Regions from separate parts of the Pantoea sp. SGAir0183 genome, predicted to be linked through region 1. Evidence: predicted binding sites of a transcription regulator. Region 1 holds the regulator's gene; each other region holds the start of a gene.
What was found. Region 1 encodes PurR, which represses purine synthesis genes. Its sites were predicted from a motif close to CANGCAAACGTTTGCNTG; they were not measured.
Positions count from the first base shown of each region.

Region 2: purL (phosphoribosylformylglycinamidine synthase) is a predicted target of PurR. The motif match lies at 1,498-1,515, and genes of this name have one in related genera.
Region 3: purH (bifunctional phosphoribosylaminoimidazolecarboxamide formyltransferase/IMP cyclohydrolase) is a predicted target of PurR. The motif match lies at 1,272-1,289, and genes of this name have one in related genera.
Region 4: gcvT (glycine cleavage system aminomethyltransferase GcvT) is a predicted target of PurR. The motif match lies at 1,799-1,816, and genes of this name have one in related genera.

Region 1 covers NZ_CP028053.1:2,455,951-2,459,097, forward strand. Annotated here, with positions in the region: gene C1N59_RS11415 (C40 family peptidase) at 1-606, shown strand, start outside; gene C1N59_RS11420 (cytochrome bd-I oxidase subunit CydH) at 801-890, opposite strand; gene purR (HTH-type transcriptional repressor PurR) at 1,173-2,198, shown strand; gene punR (DNA-binding transcriptional activator PunR) at 2,195-3,100, opposite strand.
Region 2 covers NZ_CP028053.1:1,125,826-1,128,972, reverse strand. Annotated here, with positions in the region: gene purL (phosphoribosylformylglycinamidine synthase) at 1-1,407, opposite strand, end outside; gene mltF (membrane-bound lytic murein transglycosylase MltF) at 1,678-3,135, shown strand; gene tadA (tRNA adenosine(34) deaminase TadA) at 3,132-3,147, opposite strand, start outside.
Region 3 covers NZ_CP028053.1:4,198,062-4,201,208, forward strand. Annotated here, with positions in the region: rRNA gene C1N59_RS19535 (16S ribosomal RNA) at 1-805, opposite strand, end outside; gene purH (bifunctional phosphoribosylaminoimidazolecarboxamide formyltransferase/IMP cyclohydrolase) at 1,438-3,027, shown strand; gene purD (phosphoribosylamine--glycine ligase) at 3,044-3,147, shown strand, end outside.
Region 4 covers NZ_CP028053.1:867,192-870,338, reverse strand. Annotated here, with positions in the region: gene gcvP (aminomethyl-transferring glycine dehydrogenase) at 1-158, opposite strand, end outside; gene gcvH (glycine cleavage system protein GcvH) at 240-626, opposite strand; gene gcvT (glycine cleavage system aminomethyltransferase GcvT) at 651-1,748, opposite strand; gene ubiI (FAD-dependent 2-octaprenylphenol hydroxylase) at 2,180-3,147, opposite strand, start outside.

The sequences.
Region 1 (3,147 bases):
ACCAGCAAAACGACCTCTCACACCATCACGCACAAAACACTCGCTAAAACGACTGCCTCGCACAAGACGCTGAGCAAAAAAGTCGCCGCCAATGCCGCCAGCAAAAAACGGTATGGTCATCAACGTGCTGCGAAGGCGTTAACGGCAGACAATACCGAAACCGGCACCATTAAAATGAGTAAAGCGCATCGCCAGCGTTACCAGAAAGCGCGTGAAACGGCGATGGCAAAACTGATGGGGCAACTTGGCAAGCGTTATCAGTGGGGAGGCAAATCGCCCCATACGGGTTTTGATTGCAGTGGCCTCGTATGGTACGCCTACAAAGACGTCGTGAAGTTTAAGATCCCCCGTACCGCTAACGAAATGTACCATCTGCGGGATGCAGCACCGGTCAACCGCGAATCCCTTGAAAAAGGCGATCTGGTTTTCTTCCGCATCAACGGGCGTGGAACCGCAGATCATGTCGGGGTTTACCTGGGCAACGGTAAATTCATTCAGTCACCGCGTACCGGTAAAGATATTCAAATCAGTGCGTTGAGCGAAGATTACTGGCAGCGCCATTATATTGGTGCGCGTCGCGTTATGACGCCAAAGACCGTTCGCTAAACGTCCTTCATACAAAAAAGCCGGGAAAGGCAGCTTCCCGGCTTTTTTATTGCCCATATCGCCCCGATTGTGCAGCGGGGTGTTCCGGGCGAAAATGCCGCACTTGCCGGTGATACGGTCTGACAGACAGGACGTATCACCGGCAAGGCTGGACGCGCAGTCAGCCAGTATAGCGTCGCTGCAAACGAATGCGGCTAGTGCAGAATAGCGGTGAAGCTAAACGCGATGATCATCAACAGTGCGGCTGCCGTCGTCATTAATGACAGTTTTAAATCGGTACTCATCCCCTCTCCTTTAACCCTGACGTTTGTAAGGTGATAGCATTTTCACATACGCGTGGGTAAAAATCTCGTTTTATCCGCACAGCCTTGTTAGAATCCCCCCTTTGTTGCGCAACAGCGCGCAATATCGGTTGCGTCCGCGCCCTTTTCAGACGTTATTTCCTGCCCTGATGACTCAATACCGGACAGAAAAGCGATGTTTTTCGCAGAAATAACCGTCCGCTGACGCAAACGTTTAACAATATGCTTATCAATAATTTAGATAGGCCCGGGAGTTCGATTTACATGGCAACAATTAAAGATGTGGCGAAGCGTGCGGGCGTGTCCACCACGACCGTCTCACACGTCATCAATAAAACGCGCTTTGTCGCAGAAAATACCTGCGAAGCGGTGTGGGAAGCGATTCGGGAACTGCATTATTCTCCCAGCGCAGTCGCGCGTAGCCTGAAGGTGAATCACACCAAAACGCTGGGCCTGCTCGCCACGTCCAGTGAAGCGCCCTACTTTGCTGAAATTATCGAAGCCATTGAGAATCACTGCTTCGATAAAGGCTATACCCTGATTCTGGGCAACGCACATAATGACCTGCAAAAACAGCGCGCCTATCTGTCGATGATGGCGCAAAAGCGCGTTGACGGGCTTCTGGTGATGTGTTCAGAGTATCCGGATGATCTGCTGCAAATGCTGGAAGCGAACCGCAATATTCCGATGGTGGTGATGGACTGGGGCGAATCCCGTGCCGACTTTACCGATACCGTACTGGACAATGCTTTTCAGGGCGGTTATCTGGCGGGACGTTATTTGATTGAGCGTGGTCATCGCGATATTGGTGCCATTCCCGGCCAGATGGAGCGTAACACGGGAGGCGGTCGCCATGCCGGTTTCCTTAAGGCGCTGGAAGAAGCGGGTATTCAGCCACGTGCCGAATGGATTGTGCAGGGTGACTTTGAACCCGAATCTGGCTATCAGGCCATGCAGCAGATTCTGTCACAGAAGCAGCGCCCAAGCGCCGTATTCTGTGGGGGCGACATCATGGCGATGGGCGCAATCTGCGCGGCCGACGAAATGGGCCTGCGCGTGCCGCAGGATATCTCCGTCATTGGTTACGACAATGTGCGCAATGCGCGCTATTTCACTCCGGCACTGACCACGGTGCATCAACCTAAAGCCCAGTTGGGTGAGAAAGCGCTGGAGATGTTGTTAGATCGCATTACCAGTAAGCGGGAAGAGTCGCAGACGATTGAAGTCCACCCGACGCTTATTGAGCGACGCTCGGTGGGCTATGGTCCTTATCGCGATTACCGCCGTTAATCCTCGCTCAACCACTCCTGATTTAGCGTTTGCGCATCGCCCAGGTACTGGAGTAACCACCCCAGCGCCGGTGATGCGCGATCTTCCGCCCAGCTGACGCAGCAGGGACTTTCCGGAAACGCCTGTGGTAAGTTCAGCTCTGCCATCTCGCCGCTGTCCAGTAAGGGCCGCGCTAAATGGCCGGGTATCATCGCGACACACAAGCCGGCGCGCACGCAGTCCAGACCGGTTTGCCAGTCCGGGACCACCAGCCGGCGTTGGTTATCCAGCGCCCAGGTCATACGACGCGGTAACGCGCGTGACGTATCTTCCAGCACCAGAGAAGGCCAGTAGCGCAACGCCTCATCATCCAGCGTAGCAACCTGCGTCAGAGGATGCTGATGCGCCACCACGCAACGCCAGTTCAGGGTGCCCATATCGCGAAAGGCGAAACGCCCCCCCACCGGAATCGCCTGTGTCGCACCTATCGCCACATCCACTCGCCCGTCTGCCAGCGCATCCCAGACGCCGTTAAAGACCTCATAGCTGATGTGCAACTCCATGTCGGGAAAATGACGGTAAAAATCCCTGACAAACTGCCGGGTCCGCTGCGGTTTGACGATGCAGTCGACGGCAATACCAATCTGACCGCGCCAGCCGTTGGCGAGCTGTTGACACTGACGTCGTGTGGCATCCATTTTTTTGATAACGCTGCGCCCTTCCCGCACGAAATGCTCGCCCGCCGGCGTGAGAATCACCTCCCGGTGCTGGCGTTCAAACAGCGGCACAGCCAGCCAGGTTTCCAGCTGGCGAACGGTATAGCTGATGGCAGAAGGCACACGGTGCAGTTCCTGGGCGGCCGCGCTAAAGCTGCCACCGCGTGCGACCGCATCCACCACTTCCAGCGCATATTCAGACCACATAATTTGCCTTCAAAATTTTTAACAGCAACAGGCAAATTTTACCGTTT
Region 2 (3,147 bases), 1.3 Mb from region 1:
GGAGGCAAAGTCGAGATCAGCGTCAGACTGGCCCGACGCCATAGATGAGGCCGCCCCGCCGCCCAGACCGATATTCATTGCCGGGCCGCCCAGTACGATCAGCTTTGCCCCGACAGTAATCTCGCCTTTCTGGACGTGATCGGCACGGATGTTCCCGATGCCACCCGCCAGCATAATCGGCTTGTGGTAACCGCGCAGTTCAGTGCCGTTGTGGCTGTTGACCTGTTCTTCATAGGTACGGAAATAGCCATTCAATGCAGGACGGCCAAACTCGTTGTTAAACGCCGCGCCGCCCAGAGGGCCTTCAGTCATAATGTCCAGTGCGCTGACGATGCGCGCGGGCTTGCCAAAATCCTCTTCCCACGGCTGCTCAAAGCCCGGAATACGCAGGTTCGACACCGAGAAGCCGACCAGACCGGCTTTCGGCTTCGCGCCCCGTCCGGTCGCCCCTTCGTCACGAATTTCGCCGCCGGAGCCGGTTGCCGCGCCAGGCCACGGCGAAATCGCCGTAGGATGGTTATGCGTTTCGACCTTCATCAGAATATGCGCCGCTTCCTGGTGGTAGCCATATTCCCCGTTTTCGGCATCCGCAAAGAAACGTCCTACTTTAGAGCCTTCCATCACCGCCGCATTGTCTTTATAAGCCGACAGGACATAATCCGGCGTTTGCTCAAAGGTGTTCTTAATCATTTTAAACAGCGATTTCGGCTGTTTTTCGCCGTCAATAATCCAGTCGGCGTTAAAAATCTTGTGACGACAGTGCTCGGAGTTCGCCTGAGCAAACATATAGAGTTCGATGTCGTTAGGGTTACGGCCCAGCTTCGTAAAGGCTGCCAGCAGGTAGTCAATTTCGTCGTCTGCCAGGGCCAGGCCCAGCGATGTATTGGCATGAACCAGTGCCTGACGGCCTTCACCCAACACATCAACGCTTTTGACCGGCTGAGGTTCGTGGTGGGCAAAAAGTTGTTCGGCCTGATGGAGATCGCTGTACACCGTTTCCATCATGCGGTCATGCAGCAGCGCTGACAGCGTTTGCCACTGGGTTTCCGTCAACTGGGGTGCCTGAACATAAAACGCCAGACCGCGCTCCAGTCGACGGACCTGTGACAGATCGCAGTTATGCGCAATATCTGTCGCTTTTGAAGACCATGGCGAAATGGTGCCTGGACGTGGCGTGACCAGCAGCAAACGCCCTTGTGGCGCATGTTCAGCGAGAGAAGGACCGTACTTGAGCAGGCGCTGCAGACGGGATTTTTCATCCTCACTCAACGGCGCGCTGACATCGGCAAAATGGACGTACTCAGCGTAAATATCACTCACCGGCAGATGAGCGTCCTGAAAGCGGGCCAGCAGTTTGTTTACACGAAATGCCGACAGGGCGGGCGAACCACGCAGAATTTCCATCATAAGATCTCTCGTCTTTGAAACGCCGGGTGCGACGCTTCATTGGGCGCAACAGGGGGAAAACGGGGCGTATTATAGAGAAAGCCACTCCGCGACGAAACCGTTTGCGCAAAATTTATGGCCAACAAGATTTGGCTGATAATTGCGCAAAAATTGCTTTATAAGTTGCTCTGCCTCAGTTTGTTGCGCAAAATGCCCCTCGCTCTGGGAGTTAAAACAAAATCAATACTGCCTTAAAAGACAGAGGCCTTGGAGCCATCGAGAGATAACTATTTGAAACGCCTGAAATTAAATTATCTGTTTATCGGTCTGCTCACCGTGCTGTTAGCACTGGCACTGTGGCCGTCCATTCCCTGGCATGGGAGCGGGCAGGATACGATTTCACAGATTAAAGCACGGGGAGTGCTACGGGTCAGTACCGTAAACTCACCGTTGACTTACTACACCGTGAATAAAGCACCGGCCGGGATGGATTACGAGCTGGCGAAGCGTTTCGCCCGTTATCTGGGCGTCAGGCTGGAAATCACAGTGCGCGCGAATATCAGCGACCTGTTTGATGCGCTTGACGACGGCAAAGCCGATTTGCTGGCCGCAGGCCTTATCTATAATAATGAGCGACTGAACCGCTATCAGACGGGCCCCAGCTATTACAGCGTTTCCCAGCAGTTGGTTTATCGTGTGGATAAAACTCGCCCGAAAAACCTGGGCGATTTAAAGGGACGGCTCGTCGTTGCCTCCGGATCGGCTTATCTGTCTACACTCAAGAGCGCCAGAGCGGATCACTATCCCGACCTTGACTGGGCTATCTCGACCGATCAAAGCCCGAAAGCGCTACTTGAGGCCGTCGCCGAGGGCAAGCTGGATTATACGATTGGCGATTCCGTCACCATCGCACTGCTTCAGCGCATCCATCCACAACTGGCGGTCGCCTTTGACGTCACGGATGAAGAGCCGGTGACGTGGTATATGCCCCGCGAAAGCGACGACAGCCTGAACGCGGCCATGCTGGATTTCTTTAATGGCATGGGCGAAGAAGGCGCAATGGCGCGGCTGGAAGAGAAATACCTCGGGCACGTTGGCACCTTTGATTATGTGGATACGCGCACCTTCCTGCGTGCGATTGATACGGTTCTGCCTGATATCAAACCGTTATTTGAGAAATACGCCAGTAATATCGACTGGCGTTTGCTGGCCGCTATCTCCTATCAGGAATCACACTGGAATCCGCAGGCGACATCACCGACCGGCGTGCGCGGCATGATGATGCTGACGCGCAATACTGCCGACAGCGTGGAAGTGGGCGATCGAACCGATCCTGAGCAAAGTATTCGCGGCGGCAGCCAGTATCTGCAAAATATGATGGATAAAGTCCCGCAGTCCATTCCGGAAGACGAACGTATCTGGTTTGCGCTGGCCGCCTACAACATGGGTTATGCTCATATGCTGGATGCCCGTAAGCTCACGGCAAAACAGGGTGGCAACCCGGACAGTTGGGCTGATGTGAAACTGCGCCTGCCGATGCTGAGCCAGAAGCGTTATTACGCGCAAACGACCTACGGCTACGCGCGGGGCCAGGAAGCGTATAACTACGTGGAAAATATTCGTAAATATGAGATTAGCCTGGTGGGCTATTTGCAGGAGCAGGAAAAGCGCCTTGCCCAGCAGGCCGCGCTGGAAGCGGAGATGGGCAAAGGCTATCCTGCCGTTTCGCCACAAGTGGCAATGAATTAGCTTTCGCGCTGC
Region 3 (3,147 bases), 1.7 Mb from region 1:
GACTACCAGGGTATCTAATCCTGTTTGCTCCCCACGCTTTCGCACCTGAGCGTCAGTCTTCGTCCAGGGGGCCGCCTTCGCCACCGGTATTCCTCCAGATCTCTACGCATTTCACCGCTACACCTGGAATTCTACCCCCCTCTACGAGACTCAAGCCTGCCAGTTTCAAATGCAGTTCCCAGGTTAAGCCCGGGGATTTCACATCTGACTTAACAGACCGCCTGCGTGCGCTTTACGCCCAGTAATTCCGATTAACGCTTGCACCCTCCGTATTACCGCGGCTGCTGGCACGGAGTTAGCCGGTGCTTCTTCTGCGGGTAACGTCAATTGATGAGGTTATTAACCTCACCACCTTCCTCCCCGCTGAAAGTACTTTACAACCCGAAGGCCTTCTTCATACACGCGGCATGGCTGCATCAGGCTTGCGCCCATTGTGCAATATTCCCCACTGCTGCCTCCCGTAGGAGTCTGGACCGTGTCTCAGTTCCAGTGTGGCTGGTCATCCTCTCAGACCAGCTAGGGATCGTCGCCTAGGTGGGCCGTTACCCCGCCTACAAGCTAATCCCATCTGGGCACATCCGATGGTGTGAGGCCCGGAGGTCCCCCACTTTGGTCTTGCGACGTTATGCGGTATTAGCTACCGTTTCCAGTAGTTATCCCCCTCCATCGGGCAGTTTCCCAGACATTACTCACCCGTCCGCCACTCGTCACCCGAGGAGCAAGCTCCTCTGTGCTACCGTCCGACTTGCATGTGTTAGGCCTGCCGCCAGCGTTCAATCTGAGCCATGATCAAACTCTTCAATTTAAAGTTTGATTTGCTGCAACCAGTGCAGCGATGCTCAAGGAAAACGTCGTAATGAATTTCAATACGTGTTCACTCTTAAGACTTGATATTTTTTGCGTCCGGAGACGCGGATATCAATCCTGCGAGTGCCCACACAGATTGTCTGATAAATTGTTAAAGAGCAGTGCAACCAGCGGGTTAACCGTCTGTTGCGAGGTGGCGTATATTACGCTTTCCTCCTTCAGAGTCAACCTCTTTTTCAGAAGTTTTTCTCCGGCGGCTCAGTTGCCTGACCCTCTCAACACCGCATTCCGTAAGCCGTTGTGCCGTGTCGATGGAGGCGCATTATAGGGAGTTCTCGCGGGCTGACAAGGGCTAAATTCAATAAAAATGACTGTTCGCTGCATTCCACAGCAAAAGCCCGCCTTATACGCAGTTACACACAAAGTTATCCACATTCCTGTTACGTACAAATTTAGACGAGCATCACGCAAACGTTTTCGCTACAATGCCCCCGCAACGCTATGGATGCCCCTTTTCGGGGTGTTACCTGAAGTTTTCGCGTTTTCACTTCTCTATAAAGAGGAAGAAAGCTCGCAAACTTGATGTAACGCTCTTATTTACGCGAATCAAAGCCAAGGGATAAAACCACCATGCAACAACCTCGTCCTTTACGCCGCGCCCTGCTCAGTGTTTCTGATAAAGCCGGCATCCTCGAATTTGCTCAGGCACTCTCCCAACGTGGTGTTGAGCTGCTCTCTACAGGCGGCACCGCACGTCTGCTGGCAGAGGCAGGGCTCCCCGTCATCGAAGTGTCTGACTACACCGGTTTCCCGGAAATGATGGATGGACGCGTTAAAACGCTGCACCCGAAGGTCCATGGCGGCATTCTGGGACGTCGCGGACAAGATGATGCGGTAATGGCGCAGCACGCTATCAACCCTATCGATATGGTGGTCGTTAATCTTTATCCCTTTGCACAAACCGTTGCGAAGCCAGACTGCTCACTGGAAGATGCCGTAGAGAACATTGATATTGGTGGCCCAACCATGGTGCGCTCGGCGGCCAAGAACCACAAAGATGTGGCGATTGTGGTAAAGAGCAGCGACTACCCGGCCATCATCGCCGAGCTGGACGCCAACCAAAACTCACTGACGCTGGAAACCCGTTTTGACCTGGCGATCAAAGCGTTTGAACACACCGCTGCGTACGACAGCATGATTGCCAACTACTTCGGTAGCATGGTTCCCGCCTACCATGGTGAAACTGAGCAGCCGGCAGGACGCTTCCCACGCACCCTCAATCTTAACTTCGTTAAAAAGCAGGATATGCGTTATGGCGAGAACAGCCATCAGGATGCCGCCTTCTATATAGAAGAAAATGTACAGGAGGCCTCTGTCGCTACCGCCGAGCAGGTGCAGGGCAAAGCACTGTCTTATAACAACATTGCGGATACCGATGCAGCACTGGAGTGCGTAAAAGAATTCGCTGAGCCCGCGTGCGTCATTGTAAAGCATGCTAATCCTTGCGGCGTGGCCGTCGGCGAGTCCATTCTGGCGGCTTACGAGCGCGCTTACCAGACCGATCCTACCTCTGCATTTGGCGGTATTATTGCGTTTAACCGTGAACTGGACGAGGCGACCGCACAGGCCATTATCAGCCGGCAGTTTGTTGAAGTGATCATCGCCCCTTCGGCGACCGAAGCGGCCCTGAAAATCACGGCGGCGAAACAAAACGTTCGTGTACTGGTATGTGGTGAATGGCAGGGCCGTGTCGCCGCGCTGGATTTCAAACGGGTGAATGGTGGTCTGCTGGTTCAGGATCGCGATCTGGGGATGGTCGATGCCAGCCAGTTGCGTGTCGTCAGCAAGCGTCAGCCTTCTGAACAGGAACTGCGTGATGCTCTGTTCTGCTGGAAAGTGGCTAAATTCGTTAAGTCCAACGCCATTGTCTATGCACGCGACAATATGACTATTGGCATAGGTGCGGGCCAGATGAGCCGCGTCTATTCTGCCAAAATTGCGGGCATCAAAGCGGGTGATGAAGGTCTCGAAGTTAAAGGTTCTGCGATGGCTTCCGATGCGTTCTTCCCATTCCGTGATGGTATTGATGCCGCTGCAGCCGTGGGCGTGAGCTGTGTCATTCAGCCAGGCGGCTCTATCCGCGACGACGAAGTGATTGCAGCTGCCGATGAACACGGTATTGCCATGATCTTTACTGATATGCGTCACTTCCGTCATTAATTCTGTGGAGCGTTTTATGAAAATTTTAATCATCGGTAACGGCGGACGTGAACATGCCCTGGCCTGGAAAGCCGCCCAGTCGCCGCTGGCAACGGCCGTTTTTGTCGCCCCTGGTAATGC
Region 4 (3,147 bases), 1.6 Mb from region 1:
GGCAACTGAATGTCGGCGGGAACAATAGAACCAATCAACGACGCCAGAGAGCTGGCACCAATCGCCTCCAGCATAACGGCCTGTTGTTCTGGCGACGGACCAATATGGCGCTCAATAAACGCACCGTTGTGTTCAAGCTGGCTGAGAGTCTGAGTCATGAGCTGTAAATCCTGAATCGGGCTGGGGAACAGAGAGTGCTGGTCAGATATCGGCGGCCTCATCTGGAGGCCGCGCAACGATTACTCGTCAATAGATGCTTTGTAGGCATCCGCGTCCAGCAGTGAGTCTAGTTCTGACTCATCGCTGGCTTTGATCTGGAATAACCAGCCGTCCTGATAAGGCTCGCTGTTAACCAGCTCTGGGGAATCATTCAGCGCGTCGTTCACGGCGATAATTTCGCCACTGACAGGAGAATAGATATCGGAAGCCGCTTTTACGGATTCGGCGACGGCGCACTCTTCGCCGGCAGCGAACGTCGCCCCTACTTCTGGCAGGTCCACAAAGACCATATCGCCCAGTAATTCCTGCGCGTGTTCGGTGATGCCGACGGTGTAAGATCCATCCGCATTTTTGCGCAGCCATTCATGACTGTCGCGGTATTTCAACTCAGCTGGCACATTGCTCATCGCCCTTTCTCCTGTAATTATGTTTTACTGCGCAACCGGCTTGCCGGCGCGAACGAAAACGGGTTTAGTCACTTTTACGGGCATTTCACGGTTGCGGATTTCAACAATAGCGTCTCCGCCAATGCCCGCAGGCACGCGGGCCAGCGCAATGCTGTAACCCAACGTTGGTGAGAAAGATCCGCTGGTAATAATGCCCTGCTGCATCTGCCCCTGACTATCCGTAAAACGCACGGGCAGGCCGTTACGCAGTACGCCTTTTTCTGTCAGGATCAGGCCAACCAGTTTTTCAGTGCCTTTTTCGCGCTGACTTTCCAGTGCTTCGCGCCCGATAAAATTGCGGTCCGCCGGTTCCCAGCACAGGGTCCAGCCCATGTTGGCGGCCAGCGGTGAAACGCTTTCATCCATTTCCTGACCGTAAAGATTCATGCCCGCTTCCAGACGCAATGTATCGCGTGCGCCCAGCCCGGCGGGTTTGACGCCCGCGGCGAGCAGGCGCTGCCAGAATGTAACGGCCTGCGCCGCAGGTAGCGCGATCTCGTAACCCGCTTCGCCGGTATAACCGGTGGTGGCGATAAACAGCTCCCCGGCCTGGATACCAAAGAACGGCTTCATACCTTGTACAGCCTGACGCTGTGCATCACTGAAGAGCGTTTGTGCTTTTTGCTGGGCCTGTGGGCCCTGCACGGCGATCATCGCCAGATCGTCACGCTCGCGGACTTCCACGCCATAACCCTGTGCATGCTCATTGATCCATGCCAGATCCTTTTCACGCGTCGCAGAGTTCACGACCAGGCGGAAAAACGTCTCATCCATGAAATACACGATCAGATCGTCAATCACGCCGCCCGACGCATTCAGCATGCCGGTGTAAAGCGCTTTGCCGGGTTGCGTCAGCCTCGCGACATCGTTTGCCAGCAGAAAACGCAAAAACTCACGCGTACGTGCACCGTGCAGATCGACGATGGTCATGTGCGAAACATCAAACATGCCTGCGTCGTTGCGAACAGCATGATGTTCATCCAGTTGGGAGCCATAGTGCAGCGGCATCATCCAGCCATGGAAATCCACCATACGCGCACCGTTTTCCTGATGCTGGTCAAACAGAGGTGTGTGCTGAGTCATAACTATCCTGTGCTGAAACAAGTAAGTTTGAAACCACGCCGCCGGGAGCCGACGCAAACGTTCTCTTTGCAATGACGTTACCACTGAACGGGTCGATTAACCATAAGCAAAGCGAGGTCGAACGCAGACGCACAGCCTAATCGCGCAAAAGAAAAAGCAGGACAAAAGACTGTAATTTTGTGATTAGACACACAACAAATACGACCTATTCATTTTTTTACAGCCATTTTATTCGTACCGACACGCAAGATGTTAAAAAAATAGCGAAGCAAAAATGGCGTCGAATAAAAATAAGTAATGCGAAACATCACGCAAAATTAGAATAAATCAAATGAGGCGCTGCAACGGTGCAGGACTGCATTTTTACGGTGCAGTCCTTTTTTAAAATAAAAAAGCCAGCAATTACGCTGGCTTTAAGAAAGGGATTCGCGTCAGCGAAGCCAGGCGGGAATGTCGTTCAGGCCCATCGCCTGCCGCAACATGACAGGTTTCACGCCCGGTAAATTATCGGCCAATTTTAGCCCGACATCGCGAAGCAGCTTTTTAGCCGGATTATTGCCCGCAAACAGCTCACGAAATCCCTGCATGCCCGCGAGCATCATGGCGGCACTGTGTTTACGGCTGCGTTCATAGCGGCGCAGATAGAGGTGCTGCCCGATATCTTTGCCCTGCTGATGCAGGCGGCGAACTTCACCAATCAACTCTGCGGCATCCATAAAACCGAGATTGACACCCTGCCCGGCCAGCGGATGAATGGTATGCGCAGCATCGCCCACCAGCGCCAGGCGATGTGCAGCAAAGCTGCGCGCATAGCGTGCCGTGAGGGGGAATGCCTTCCGTTCGCCTTCCAGTTCGCACAGGCCAAGGCGCATATCAAACGCCACCGACAACTGTTGATTAAAGAGCGCCTCAGGCATCGTTTCCAGCCGGGTGGCTTCCTGGGGCGACAGCGACCAGACGATGGAGCACAGATGCGGATCCTGCATCGGCAGAAACGCCAGAATGCCATCCCCATGGAATACCTGACGCGCGACGCCATCATGTGGCATGGAGGTACGGATGTTCGCCACCAGGGCATGGTGTTCATAATCCCAGAAAGTCAGCGGAATATCGGCTTTGTTGCGCAGCCAGGAATTGGCACCGTCTGCGGCAACCATCAGCCGTGCGCTCATCATGCCGCCATCCTGTAGCGTAATGAAGGCTTCGTTATCGCCAAATGCCACCTGCTGAAGATGTGACGACGGCAGCAACGTCACGTCACTGCACTGCCTGGCTCGCTGCCATAAGGCGCAGTGAATCACCGGGTTTTCGATAATGTGCCCGAGATGGGTTAAGCCCTGCTGCTCACCGTCAAATGAGATAGCACCGAAGCTGTCACGATCCCAGACTTCCATGGCCT